DNA from 3 places in the Marinilactibacillus sp. XAAS-LB27 genome. Region 3 is predicted to be linked to each of the others. Evidence: riboswitches for the same ligand, from Rfam matches in the RefSeq annotation. Region 3 holds a riboswitch; each other region holds the start of a gene.

Region 1 (4,293 bases), on a different contig from region 3:
CTTCTAATACCTTCTTTGTCATTTTTTCAGAACATGAACAAGCCTCACTAACTTCTATTATTGAAGCAGAATGAGTGGGCTCACTGTTTAAGTAATCCAGATGAATAGCTTTTAAGTTTTGAGGAACCATGATTTGATCTCCATTTCCTTCAAGTTTATAGTAGTAAAGTATACAGATACTAAAAGAGAAAGTCGACTCGTTCCTAAGTAGAAGATTAGTAGGAAATAAGGAATTTCTATGCTATACTAAAATCAGTGTAGAGTGAACGGACGTAAGAAAAATAGGCGAAATAGACTATAATAACTAAGTTGAACTATACGTTAAATCAACTTTTAGAGGTGAAAAATTTGAGTAATATTAAGATTATTCCTTTTGGAGGAGTAAGAGAAAACGGAAAAAATTTATATGTCATTGAATCAGGAGAGGACATCTTTGTCTTGGATTGTGGATTAATGTATCCAGAAGACGACTTGTATGGTATTGATGCAGTTATTCCTGACTTCAGCTATTTACTAGAAAACAAAGACCGCATTGCAGGTGTGTTTTTATCACACGGACATGAGGATGCTATAGGCGCATTGCCATACTTCCTTGAATCTTTCAATGTACCTGTGTTTGGATCAGAACTAACCATTGCATTAGCAAAATTATTTGTTAATGAATCCAGTCTTGGTGCCGATTTTGATGATTATCATGTAATCGATGAACACACAGAAATTGATTTTCATGGAAACTTAGTGAAATTTTTCAGAACAACGCATACTATACCTGACTCTATGGGTATTTCTGTTAAGACTGATGACGGGAACATTGTCTACACTGGAAACTTTAAGTTTGATCAGAGTGCAAGTGAAGGATACCGTACGGACTTTTCTCAGATTTCTGAGATCGGTAAAGAGGGTGTACTTGCGTTATTGAGTGATTCAAATGAAGCAGAAAGTACGATAGAAAATGTTTCTGAGAAAAAAGTTCAAGAAGAAGTTTTGGATATTTTCCAAGACTCAAATAGTAGAATTATTGTTGCTGCAGTAGCAAGTAATATTTTACGTATTCAACAAGTGCTGAATGCGGCACAAGCATCTGGAAGAAAAGTATTCATAACAGGACGTAATCTTGAAGCGATTCTCGCAACAGCGATTGAATTAGACAAATTGACACTTCCTGATGAAAATTTAATCGTCTCAGTGGATAAAATTGATCAGTTTGATGATAACCAAATTATCGTACTTGAAACTGGCGCTTCTGGTGAACCAATTAAAACACTTAGCCGTATGGCAACAGGCAATCATGGACAAGTTAACATTAAAGAAAATGATCTTGTATTTATTGCTACAAGTCCATCTATTGCAATGGAAGTAACCGTTGCTGAAACAGAAAACTTGATCTACAGAGCGGGTGCTACTGTTAAGCATATTTCTGATAATATGAAAGCTTCTGGTCATGCTACGCCGAACGATTTACAATTGATGATCAATTTACTTCAACCGAAGTATTTTATACCAATCCAAGGAGAGTATCGTATGCTTGCAGCTCACGCTGATTTAGCAAACGAAACAGGTATGGATAACGCAGATATCTTTATTTTAAGTAATGGAGATGTTTTGAACTATCAAAATGGTAAAATGAATCAGACTGGTCAAGTACCAGCTGAAAATACGTTAATTGATGGAATTGGTATTGGAGACATTGGAAATATTGTTTTAAGAGATAGACGACTATTATCTGAAGATGGTATTTTTGTAGCGGTTGTAACGATCGACCGGAAAAAACGCAAAGTCGTTTCTGGCCCACACATTGTAACAAGAGGGTTTGTCTTTGTTAAAGAAAGTCAGGATTTAATTAATGAGTCTAACGAAATCGTTACTGACGTGGTACGCAAAAATCTTGAACATAATGATTTCGACTGGGGATCTATCAAGCAAGATATTAGAGAAGAACTCGGAAATCATTTATTCAAAAAAACACGTAGACGTCCAATCATCTTACCTGTTATAATGGAAGTGAACCAAAATCGTCGATTCAAATAAATCACGATAAATTAACTATTTGTACTAGGGGAGCCAATTGAATTGGCTGAGAGTGGACTATAAAGTCCAGACCCTTTGAACCTGTACGTTCGTACGTGCGTAGGGAGAGTACCTAGAATCAGTGTCTAAAAGTATTTTTGTGCTTTTTTGCTATGATGATAAGAATTTACTCCTCCTCTAGTATACATAGTATCTATAGGAGGAGTTTTTGTATGCAGAACGAGAAGTTAAGAATTTATATTGAAGGGACACTATTTGCGGCCATTGCCATGATTTTGTCTTTAATACCCATAGGGATTGGATCATCTTTTAGTGTTTCATTAGGGACGATTCCGTTGACATTTTTTGCCATTAGAAGAGGAATGTTGCCTGGTTTATTTGCGGGCTTTTTATGGGGAATTTTGCATGTAGTAGCTGGAACAGCTTATATATTGAATATCTATCAATTTATTATTGAATATGGATTTGCTTTCACTTGTGTTGGTTTTGCCGGGTACTTTAGCCAAACCATCATCAAAAATATAAAAGAAAATTCACTGAGCAGCGCTAAAAAGTATTTGATCATCACGACATTCATAGGATCGGCTGCACGTTGGTTCTGGCATTTTTTAGCTGGTGTATTCTTTTTTGGAGACTATGCAGTGTGGGGGCTTGATCCAATAACGTTTTCTTTGCTATTTAATGGAGCGAGCATGCTGGCAACAATAGCGGTCACGATTATAGTGTTGGTGTTATTATTCGATAGAGCATCATCTATGTTTGTGCCTAAATCAAAAAATTAATTCTTGAAAATATTTTCCATCAAGCAGTCTCTACTATTAGAGGCTGCTTTGTTTTTTACCAACCAATTGTTACAAAATAACGTATTCTTTTAAAAGGGACTTCGCTTTAGGAGCCCTCTAGGGATAATATATGTAGACGGGTAAAGGCAGAATAGTGTAAACTGATTAAGAAAAACTCTAGAAGGCTAGTGTCAGGTGTTCGTAGAGGAGTCAATAAAAGACTATAAGGGGAATAAAATGGAGATTATTAGAACAATATTCTGGTTATTTATTTTTATCAATTCAATTTTAGCATTTATAACAGTTTTCAGAGAAAGAGAAAGAGATATTGCAGCAATATGGGCATGGCTACTCGTCATTACAATGTTACCCGGGATCGGAATTGTTCTTTACCTATTTCTTGGACGAAAAATATCTCAAGAAAATATTTTCGACATTCGATCACAGAAAAGAATTGGTATGACGCAATTGGTTGAAGCGCAAAAACAGTTAATTGAGTCCGAAAATCTAGATGTTCCGGAAGCGAAGCATATGGATGCTACCTTGGAACTAGTTTCTCTCTTCTTAGAAAGTAATGAAGCTATTTTAACCAAAGGAAATAAAGTGGATATTATCACAGATGGTAAAGAAAAATTCGATAGATTAATAGAAGACATCGGTAAAGCAGAACACCACATTCATGTGACTTACTATATATTTAAAGCAGATGGTATTGGTACAAGATTGTTAAAAGCTCTAGAAGAAAGAGCTGAAAATGGGGTTGAAGTTAAAGTTTTATATGATCCGATTGGGGCTAGAGTCGTAGGCGCTCATTTCTTTGAACATCTAAAAGCTCTAGGAGGAAAAGCTGAGCCTTTCTTCGGTTCTAAATTTTTCAGACTGAACTACAGAAATCACAGAAAAATAGTCGTAATCGATGGAAAAGTGGGTTATACAGGAGGCTTTAATGTCGGAGATGATTATTTGGGTCTCTACGAAAAGATGGGATACTGGAGAGATACACATCTTAGAATCAACGGAAACGGTGTTCTTCCTTTGCAAACAAGGTTTTTGATGGACTGGAATGCATCTGTAAAACATCATCCAGTCAGTTATGAAGAAAGTTATTTTCCAGTTTCATCTTTTATAGGCTCCACTGATCTACAAATTGTTTCCAGCGGACCAGATACTGAAATGCATGCAATTAAAAAAGGTTTTCTTAAAATGATTAGTATGGCTAAGGAGTCCGTTTATATCCAGACACCCTATTTCATACCAGATGAAGCGTTGATGGAAACGATAAAAATTGCGAGTTTATCTGGTATTGATGTTAAATTGATGATCCCCAACAAACCAGATCATCCTTTCATATACCGTGCTACTCTTAGCTATGCGGAAGAAATGATTAACTCAGGCGTCAAAGTATATATTTACGATGCTGGATTTATTCATGCAAAGACAATCGTAATAGATGGAGAAATATTATCAGTGGGTACAGCCAACT
Region 2 (4,293 bases), on a different contig from region 3:
AGTCAGTTATGGATGGGTTGAAATAGACAACGATAGCTGGTATTCATCTGCCAATGCTCGTCGTACACCAACGTATTCCATACCAGATGAAAAAGATATTGAAGATGCAGCTAAAATCTTGGAAAATGCAAAACGCCCGGTCATATATGCCGGAATCGGAACACGAGGAAATGGCGATGCAGTCATGGGGCTGTCTCGTAAGTTGAAAGCGCCAGTCGCTATTACTGGTTTAAACTATGACAATTTTCCACATGACTTCGAAGCTTTACTGGGATCCGCAAACCGAGTCGCACGAAAACCAGCGGTGGAAGTGTTTGAAGAAGCAGATGTAGTATTGTTTGCAGGAAGTAACTATCCTTTTACTGAGGTAACGGGTGTGTTTGATAACATTGATAAGTTCATTCAAATCGATATCGATCCCTATAAATTAGGGAAAAGACATCCAGTTGATGTAGCGATTTTAGGAGACGCTGGATCAGCGATTCGCTCGATCACAGATAGGATCTCTGAAAAACAAGAAAGTGCATGGTATCGTGCTAATATAAAAAATGTTAAAAACTGGGCTGCTTATATTGATAAGCTTGAAAAGAAAACAGAAGGTAAACTGCAGGTGTATCAAGCCTATAATGCTATAAACAAAGTGGCGGACGATGATGCCATTTACTCTACAGATGTTGGGAATACCACTCAAACTTCTATACGTCATTTGAAAATGACACCGAAAAATATGTGGAGAACGTCAGGCGTGTTCGCAACGATGGGAAGCGGACTACCAGGGGCTATTGCAGCGAAGAAATCCTTCCCGAATAGGCAAGTGTGGGATCTGACTGGTGATGGTGCCTTTTCAATGGTAATGCAAGACATTATCACAACTGTTCAACACAAATTACCAAGTATTCACGTTGTCTTCTCCAATGAAGAATATGCCTTCATTAAAGCAGAACAAGAAGATACAAACCACTATTATTTTGGCGTAGATTTCCAATCTTCTGATTACGCTAAATTCGGTGAAGCGCAAGGAGCGGTTGGTTTTACCGTTAAAGAAATCAGTGAGTTAGAAGAAACCTTCCAAAAAGCGGTTGATTTGGAAAAATCTGGACGTACAGTAGTGATTGACGTCAAAATCAGTAATGATCGTCCGATACCGGTTGAGCGTCTGAGACTAGATCCGAAACTTTACTCAGAAGAAGAAATCAACGAGTTCAAAGAACGCTATGAAGCACAAGACCTTATTCCTTTCGGTCAATTCTTAGAAGAAGAAGGATTAGAGGTTAAAGTATACGAGCGTGGAGGAAAATCGAAACAAGACGATTCAATCGTGAATACAGAAGATCAAATTTAAGTAAAGTCTTTAAAGAACCTCACTCGTTGGGGTTCTTTTCTTATAATTAGAGCACATGTTTATACTGAAGAAAACTTTTGAGTTTAATTACAAAATAATAAACCATTAAATATCACTTCTACTTTTTGAATCCGTTAAGTTTAGCGTGCACTTTCCCACGCAATCGCTGAAAAAACAAAAACTGACGGCGCGATTGTTCCATACTTTTATATCGTTTACGGTTCTTTTTATAGAATTGCTGGTGATAGTTTTCTGCAGGCCAGAAAGTACTGGCTGGTTCGATTGCAGTAACGATTGGTTTCGTATATTTGTTCGAGTCGATCACACGTTTTTTGGATTCCGTGGCAATTTTGTGTTGAGCTTCATTGCGGTAAAATATAATCGGACGGTAACGTTCACCACGGTCTGCGAACTGACCATGTGCATCGGTAGGATCTGTTAGCTGCCAGTAAAGGTCCACAAGATCGGCGTACTGAATCATGCGCGTATCAAAAATAATTTCCACAGCTTCTACATGTCCCGTATAATCACCGCTGACTTGGTCATAAGTAGGGTGGTCAACGTGTCCCCCTGTATAGCCAGATAAAACGGAAATGATGCCTTCTCTTGTCTCAAATGGTTCTACCATACACCAGAAACAACCACCAGCAAAAATGGCACTGTCCTGATTATTTTCATCGTCAACGGTGTGGTTGTCTATATCAAACAAAGTATCTGTTTTTAAATTACCAGTAATCAGGTTGTAAAAATCCATCACGTCAGGTGTGAGATTACTCCTCAGCGCCAGAGGACGTAGATCGGCCTCGATTTTTGAAAGATGACTTTCCACACTTTTTCCATCATCTAGGCGATCTTTTGTTTCTGAAAGTAAAGAACGCTCCCAATCACGTGTCGCTGGATTAAGGATCAAGTTATAGAGATTCGCTAACAGTACTTCTTGATTCATGTTCATACGTATACCGCCTTAGAGTTCATTCGTTTAGTCAATAATCGTTACCGTTAGTATACCGTAATTTTCTTGAAAATTAATTTAAGAAAGATTAAATGAGCGAGAATCCTGTATTTATTTATAAGCCTGTAGTCCCATCAAAAAAAGTGTGCTATACTCTAATCAATTGAAAAGAACATTTGGGGTGCTATTTAGCTGAGATTATACCCATTGAACCTGATACAGTTAGGACTGGCGCAGGGAAATGTAGTTGTAGACTGATTTTATGCAATCGTTTTATTTTGATTGTATGACTCCGTCTGTCTCAGACCGCACTCCTTTTGCTTTTCGCAGAAAGGAGTTTTTTTACGTGGAAAAAAATCGAATCCACAGATTGACCTTACTAGCATTGATGATTGCATTAGACGTGGTGTTGTCACCATTGATGCGAATCGAAGGAATGGCGCCCATGTCTAGCGTCATGAATATTATTGCGGGTGTTTTACTCGGTCCGCTATACGGAACGCTGATGGCTTTAATATGCGGCCTGATTCGTATGTTACTTTTAGGCATTCCACCACTGGCTTTAACGGGGGCCGTATTTGGAGCTTTCTTAGCTGGGGTATTTTATAAATTCGGCCGAAATATGTACTGGTCGATGGCGGGAGAGATTATTGGAACAGGTATCATTGGTTCACTACTTTCTTATCCCGTGATGGTTTGGTTCACTGGTAGCCAACAGAGTTTGTACTGGTTTATTTACACGCCAAGATTTGTTGGAGCGACTTTGATTGGTTCTGTAATGGCCTTTTTAGTGCTAGTCAAATTAAAAGAAACGTCTACTTTCAAACGTACTCAGAAATTATTTATAGGAGGTCCGCTTCATGGCATTAAATCATGACCTTTCGAATCAGTTCCCATTAAAACAGTCTCCATTAGTACAATGCATTACCAATGAAATCACTTGTGAGTCGATGGCGAATGCGCTGCTTTACGTAGGAGCTAAACCGATCATGGCAGATGACTCTAGAGAATTTAAACAGCTTTTTACTCAAACGGACGCTTTGCTTTTAAACCTTGGACATCTTTCAGAAAAACGTCAGATTAGTCTGCTAGAAGCAAGTCGCTACGCAAAAGAAACGAAGAAGCCGACAGTCGTTGATCTAGTTGGTTATGGCGTTAGTGATATCCGTAATCAAGTCAGCCTTGCGCTAGTTGAGAACCATCCAACTGTTGTAAAAGGAAACACTTCAGAACTGAGAAATTTCTGCGAATTAACGAGTCATGGACGAGGTGTTGACGGCAACGAACTGGATCAGGGAGAAGAAAGTCTGAACGAACTGATCGATGCCTTGAAAGAGATGAGTCAATATTATCCCTATACGACTTTCTTAGCGACCGGACCAAAAGATATCGTCGTATCGCATGACCGCACTGTGATGCTTTCTAATGGTGTCGAAGAGCTCGATCGATTCACAGGAACAGGTGATATTGTTGGGGCACTGATTGCGGCACTCTTAGGAGACGGTCAAGATCCATTCGATGCCGTAATCGGCGCAGTCAGTTACTTCAATCTTTGTGGTGAGAAAGCCAAGTCCCAAAGCAATGGACTTGCCGATTTCCGCTTTCAAACATTAAACCATCTATCACTCTTGATGGAAGAAAACTGGAACCAATCAGTGAAAGGATGGGAAAAATGAAAGAACTAACTCTTTACCTTGTAACAGGAAGATACGATTTTGACGAAGATTCTTTTTTAAATGTGATCAAAACCGCTTGTGGAAATGGCGTAACACTCGTGCAGCTGCGTGAAAAAGAAGCAACGACAAATGATTTTTATAGATTAGCTCAAAAGGTGAAAGACCTAACAGACCGTTTTGACGTTCCTTTGATCATCAATGACCGAGTCGATATCTGCCTAGCGGTTGATGCTGCGGGTGTTCATATTGGTGACGACGAATTACCAATAGAAGTCGTTCGCAGACTGATTGGAAACGACAAAATACTCGGTGTTTCTGCAAAA
Region 3 (4,293 bases):
GGATGCAAAAAGAGAATTATCACCAGCTTCGACTATTTTTGCTTTTGTAGTTAGCTTGGTATGGATGGGATTACATTATATCTCACAAAAAACGTCCTTGTTATCAGGCGGAGATATCAGTGAAATCGCGATTGTATTCAGTTACTTGGCATACGCTGTTCTTTACTTGAAAGTGATCCAATTGAAACGAGAAGGTGTCATCAAAAATGTCTTCTTAGGCTATGTTGCACCAGTACTTGGAACACTTGGTTCGCTGGTCATTTTAGTAGGAGGAATCTTCTCTAATCCGACTTTTGTACCCTTTTTCCTGATTTTCTCTTTACTTGTCTGTATCGCTGGATTCGTTTATTATCAAAAGAAAAATCAAATCGCATCATAATAAAATAAACCATCCTCTATCTTACAGCTCAGCTGAAAGCGAAGAGGATGGTTTATTATTATGTTGAATGACCAATAATGAAGTTAGTTTAATGGATAGCCCGATTCCAAAAACGTAACTTTTTCATCTGATTTTGACTAATAACTTTTCAGCCCTTCTATGTTAAGGTAAAATCGACTATGCAGAAGAAATTATCAAAACTTTTGATCAGCAGTATTTAAAAAAAATTATTCAGTTCCCATATTGATTTTTGCTTTAACAAAAAAGAACTAGATTTAAGGAATAGGTCGAATTAAAAGGAAAAGGGGTAAACAAAATGACTGACCAATTAGACACATTCAAATTCCATGATATGACATTAACTTGGATAGACGGAGGCATAACTTCAATGGATGGAGGTGCGATGTTTGGCCCCGTCCCGAAACCACTTTGGTCAAGGAAATATCCAGCTAATGAAAAGAACCAGATTGAATTACCAACGGATGCGATTTTAATACAATATAAAAATAAAAATTATTTAATTGATGCAGGAGTCGGCACTGGGAAGCTATCAGATAAGCAAATTCGAAATTATGGTGTGCGAGAAGAAACGAAGATCGAAGAAAGTCTGAATCAAGTTGGATTAGCCGTTCAAGATATTGACGGTTTAATCATGACCCACATGCACTTCGATCATGCTGGAGGCTTAACTCAGTTGAAAGAAGGGCAATATGTATCGACCTTTCCAAATGCTGTGATCTATGTAAATGATATTGAATGGGAAGAAATTCGCCATCCCAATATCCGTTCAAAAAGTACGTACTGGAAAGAAAACTGGGAAGCGGTTCAGGAGCAAGTCAGAACATTTAATAAGAGTCTTGAAATCGTCCCGGGTATTGAACTAATCCATACCGGCGGACACAGCAAGGGACATGCTATTGTAAAACTGACACAGAACCAAGAAACGCTTTTACATCTAGCGGACATCATGCCTACGCATGCTCATCAAAACCCCCTATGGGTGCTTGGATTTGATGATTATCCGATGGATTCTATTGACGCCAAGCTATACTGGATGGAAGAAGCGCGTAAGCTCAATGCAAAATTCATCTTTTACCATGATGCTTTTTATAGAATGGTGCAGTGGGATTATAGTGGGAAGCAAATTATCGATGACCTTAAAAGAACGAAACAAGCTTACATTCAATTTTAAAAAGAAAAAGACAATTAGTAATCATTTACTTGCTTGTTTTGATGTGCTCAATCATTTTTAACTCTAGATTAGCTTTTCTTTTCAAAACAATTAAGAATGACGTAAGGTTGATACGGTTGGTTAAAAACGTTGAATCTAAAGGACGAAAGTCGAGTCCTAAAATGCCTAAATTTTGCTTCTTTTGATATATGTGGTATAATGTTACTACATTAAGAATAAATATGAAGTATTATATAAAATCGTTTTAACGAAGTTTAATCGATCTGGCGCAACTATAGAGTTGTAAGGACACAGTAGAGGTAGGGACTGTGTTGTTTAAATGAGAAACTCAGTCATATAATTTGAATAGTAATTTAGCACGAATTAACTGTATAAGTCATTTATTTTTAATCAGAGAGCCGCTCCCTTAACTGGGAGGGGCTTTTGTCAATTTTAAGGCAATTTAATCCAATACTTAAAGGGAAATTGGGTGAATGTTTTTTAAAATAATATAGTATATTATTTTAAAAGCTTATGATATGATTTATGTAATTGAATACATAAAAAGACCACTAGGGGAGCTTATTGCTGAAATGCTGAGGCTGAGATAGGTAGAAACCTGACCCTTAGGACCTGATCTGGATAAAGCCAGCGTAGGAAAAGTGGAATGAACGATTTTGACTCTAGCACTCTCTTTTGAGAAGGCTTTATTGAGATTGCAAATAAGCCGACACCACTTTTCTGTCCGCAAAGGATAGTGAAGGGGTGTTTTTTATTTGTTCAAAAAAAGTGAAAAGAGGAAAAGCAATGAGTGAACAGAAGACCGTTTTAGTGACAGGATCAAGTCGAGGACTAGGTGCTGTGATTGCGAAACAGTTCGGTGAAAAAGGATATAAAGTAGTAGTCAATTACTTTAAAAGTAAGGAAAAGGCGCTTAAGGTTGTTGAAGAGATAGGGGAAGGAAACGCAATCGCCATCCAAGCAGATGTCAGAAATAAACAACAAGTAGAAGCCATGGTAAAAAAAGCAACAGAACAATTTGGACCTATCGATATCGTCGTAAACAATGCTTTAATCAATTTTGAATTTAATCCAGTCACCCAAGGAGCGGTGGAAGAATTGACTTGGGAAAATTACAATGAACAGCTTCAAGGAACGGTCCAATCTGCTTTGAATACAATCCAAGCGGTCCTTCCCGGAATGAAAAAACAAGGATATGGTCGTATAATCAATATTGGAACAAACTTGTTTCAAAATCCCGTAGTACCTTATCACCAATACACAACTGCGAAAGCGGCACTCATTGGTTTTACTAGGAATATGGCAAAAGAGCTCGGGAAAGATCAGATCACAGTCAATATGGTGTCTGGTGGATTATTAGAACGGACAGATGCTAGTGCAGTGACTACGCCAGAAGTTTTTGATTTGATAGCAGCTAGTTCTGCACTAAATCGTGTGACAGAACCAACAGATGTAGCGGAAGTCGTTGTTTTCTTGGGGTCTGAAGCTTCAAGAGGCGTCACGGGGCAGAATATTGTTGTAGATAGCGGACTGACAATGAATTAAGAAATAAATAGTTTTGTAGAAAGTGATTAATCATTTTATTGATTAGAAGCAAAAAGCTACGCCTTAGTGGGTGTAGCTTTTTACTTGTTCGGGGTAATGTTCACTAGAAAATTTTGGTATACTATAAGAAACTGATAGATAAGGAAGCTAAGCGATTGAAAGACTTACTTAAAGATGACGAACGTATTGATCAGTTGATGCAATACGATATAGAAATTATACAGAGCCCTTCAGTCTTCTCTTTTTCACTAGATGCCGTATTATTAGGAGAGTTTGCTCAAGTACCCAAGCATAATCGCGCTAAAATTATCGATCTTTGTTCTGGGAACGGTGCGGTTGCCCTTATGCTTAGTCAAAAGACGGCTAGTCCGGTGATGGGGATAGAGATTCAGGAAAGACTTGTAGATATGGCAAATAGAAGTATCAAGTTGAATCAGTTAGAGGAACAAGTAACAATGAAAAAGGCTGATGTTAAAGAAATCAGAGAAATGATTCGTCACGATTCGGTGGATGTCGTAACTTGTAATCCACCTTATTTCAAAGTGACAGAAGAAAGCCTTCAGAATCCAAACACGCACCTTGCGATTGCCAGACATGAAATCTTTTTGTCTCTGGAGGAAATGATGAAAGCAACGGCTTTTTTACTTAAAACAAAAGGGAAAGCTTATTTTGTACACAGACCGGATCGGTTTTTAGAAATCTTGGATGCTATGCGTGCCGTTAACCTTGCGCCTAAAAGAGTCCGATTCGTTTACCCTAAAGAGCATAAAGAAGCAAACATGATATTGATTGAAGGCATCAAAAATGGAAAAGAAACAGGATTCTCTGTGCTCCCCCCTTTATTTGTGTTTGATCAAAATGACCAATATTTACCAGAAGTGAGAAGGATGATTTATGGAACTGAACGAAGTAAAGAATAGCTATTTCTATGTCCTACATTGTAAAGATGGTTCGTTTTATGGTGGATATACCACAGACCTAGAGCGAAGACTAGATGAACATAATTCTGGTACAGGTGCGAAATACACCAAACCAGCCTATAGACGCCCCCTTAGAATGATTTATGCTGAAATTCATCCAACGAGAAGTGCAGCGACGAAAGCCGAAGCAGCCTTTAAAAAACGAACAAGAATTAGTAAAGAACGATATTTGAAACAAAACGGAGTGGGGTTACCAT

What was found. A riboswitch is a leader RNA that binds a small molecule or an ion and turns the genes downstream of it on or off. The one in region 3 is predicted to bind thiamine pyrophosphate.
Region 1: another riboswitch for thiamine pyrophosphate. It lies ahead of thiT (energy-coupled thiamine transporter ThiT); the one in region 3 lies ahead of VXN63_RS10155 (3-oxoacyl-ACP reductase).
Region 2: another riboswitch for thiamine pyrophosphate. It lies ahead of thiW (energy coupling factor transporter S component ThiW); the one in region 3 lies ahead of VXN63_RS10155 (3-oxoacyl-ACP reductase).

The regions. Positions count from the first base shown of each region.
Region 1 covers NZ_JAYXKP010000001.1:655,299-659,591, reverse strand. Annotated here, with positions in the region: gene VXN63_RS03180 (biotin--[acetyl-CoA-carboxylase] ligase) at 1-130, opposite strand, end outside; gene VXN63_RS03175 (ribonuclease J) at 349-2,028, shown strand; TPP riboswitch at 2,045-2,152, shown strand; gene thiT (energy-coupled thiamine transporter ThiT) at 2,241-2,810, shown strand; gene cls (cardiolipin synthase) at 3,048-4,293, shown strand, end outside.
Region 2 covers NZ_JAYXKP010000010.1:66,494-70,786, forward strand. Annotated here, with positions in the region: gene spxB (pyruvate oxidase) at 1-1,342, shown strand, start outside; gene msrA (peptide-methionine (S)-S-oxide reductase MsrA) at 1,461-2,294, opposite strand; TPP riboswitch at 2,462-2,551, shown strand; gene thiW (energy coupling factor transporter S component ThiW) at 2,683-3,171, shown strand; gene VXN63_RS11495 (hydroxyethylthiazole kinase) at 3,155-3,970, shown strand; gene thiE (thiamine phosphate synthase) at 3,958-4,293, shown strand, end outside.
Region 3 covers NZ_JAYXKP010000008.1:10,994-15,286, forward strand. Annotated here, with positions in the region: gene VXN63_RS10145 (APC family permease) at 1-379, shown strand, start outside; gene VXN63_RS10150 (YtnP family quorum-quenching lactonase) at 696-1,571, shown strand; TPP riboswitch at 2,115-2,228, shown strand; gene VXN63_RS10155 (3-oxoacyl-ACP reductase) at 2,358-3,116, shown strand; gene VXN63_RS10160 (tRNA1(Val) (adenine(37)-N6)-methyltransferase) at 3,314-4,036, shown strand; gene VXN63_RS10165 (GIY-YIG nuclease family protein) at 4,011-4,293, shown strand, end outside.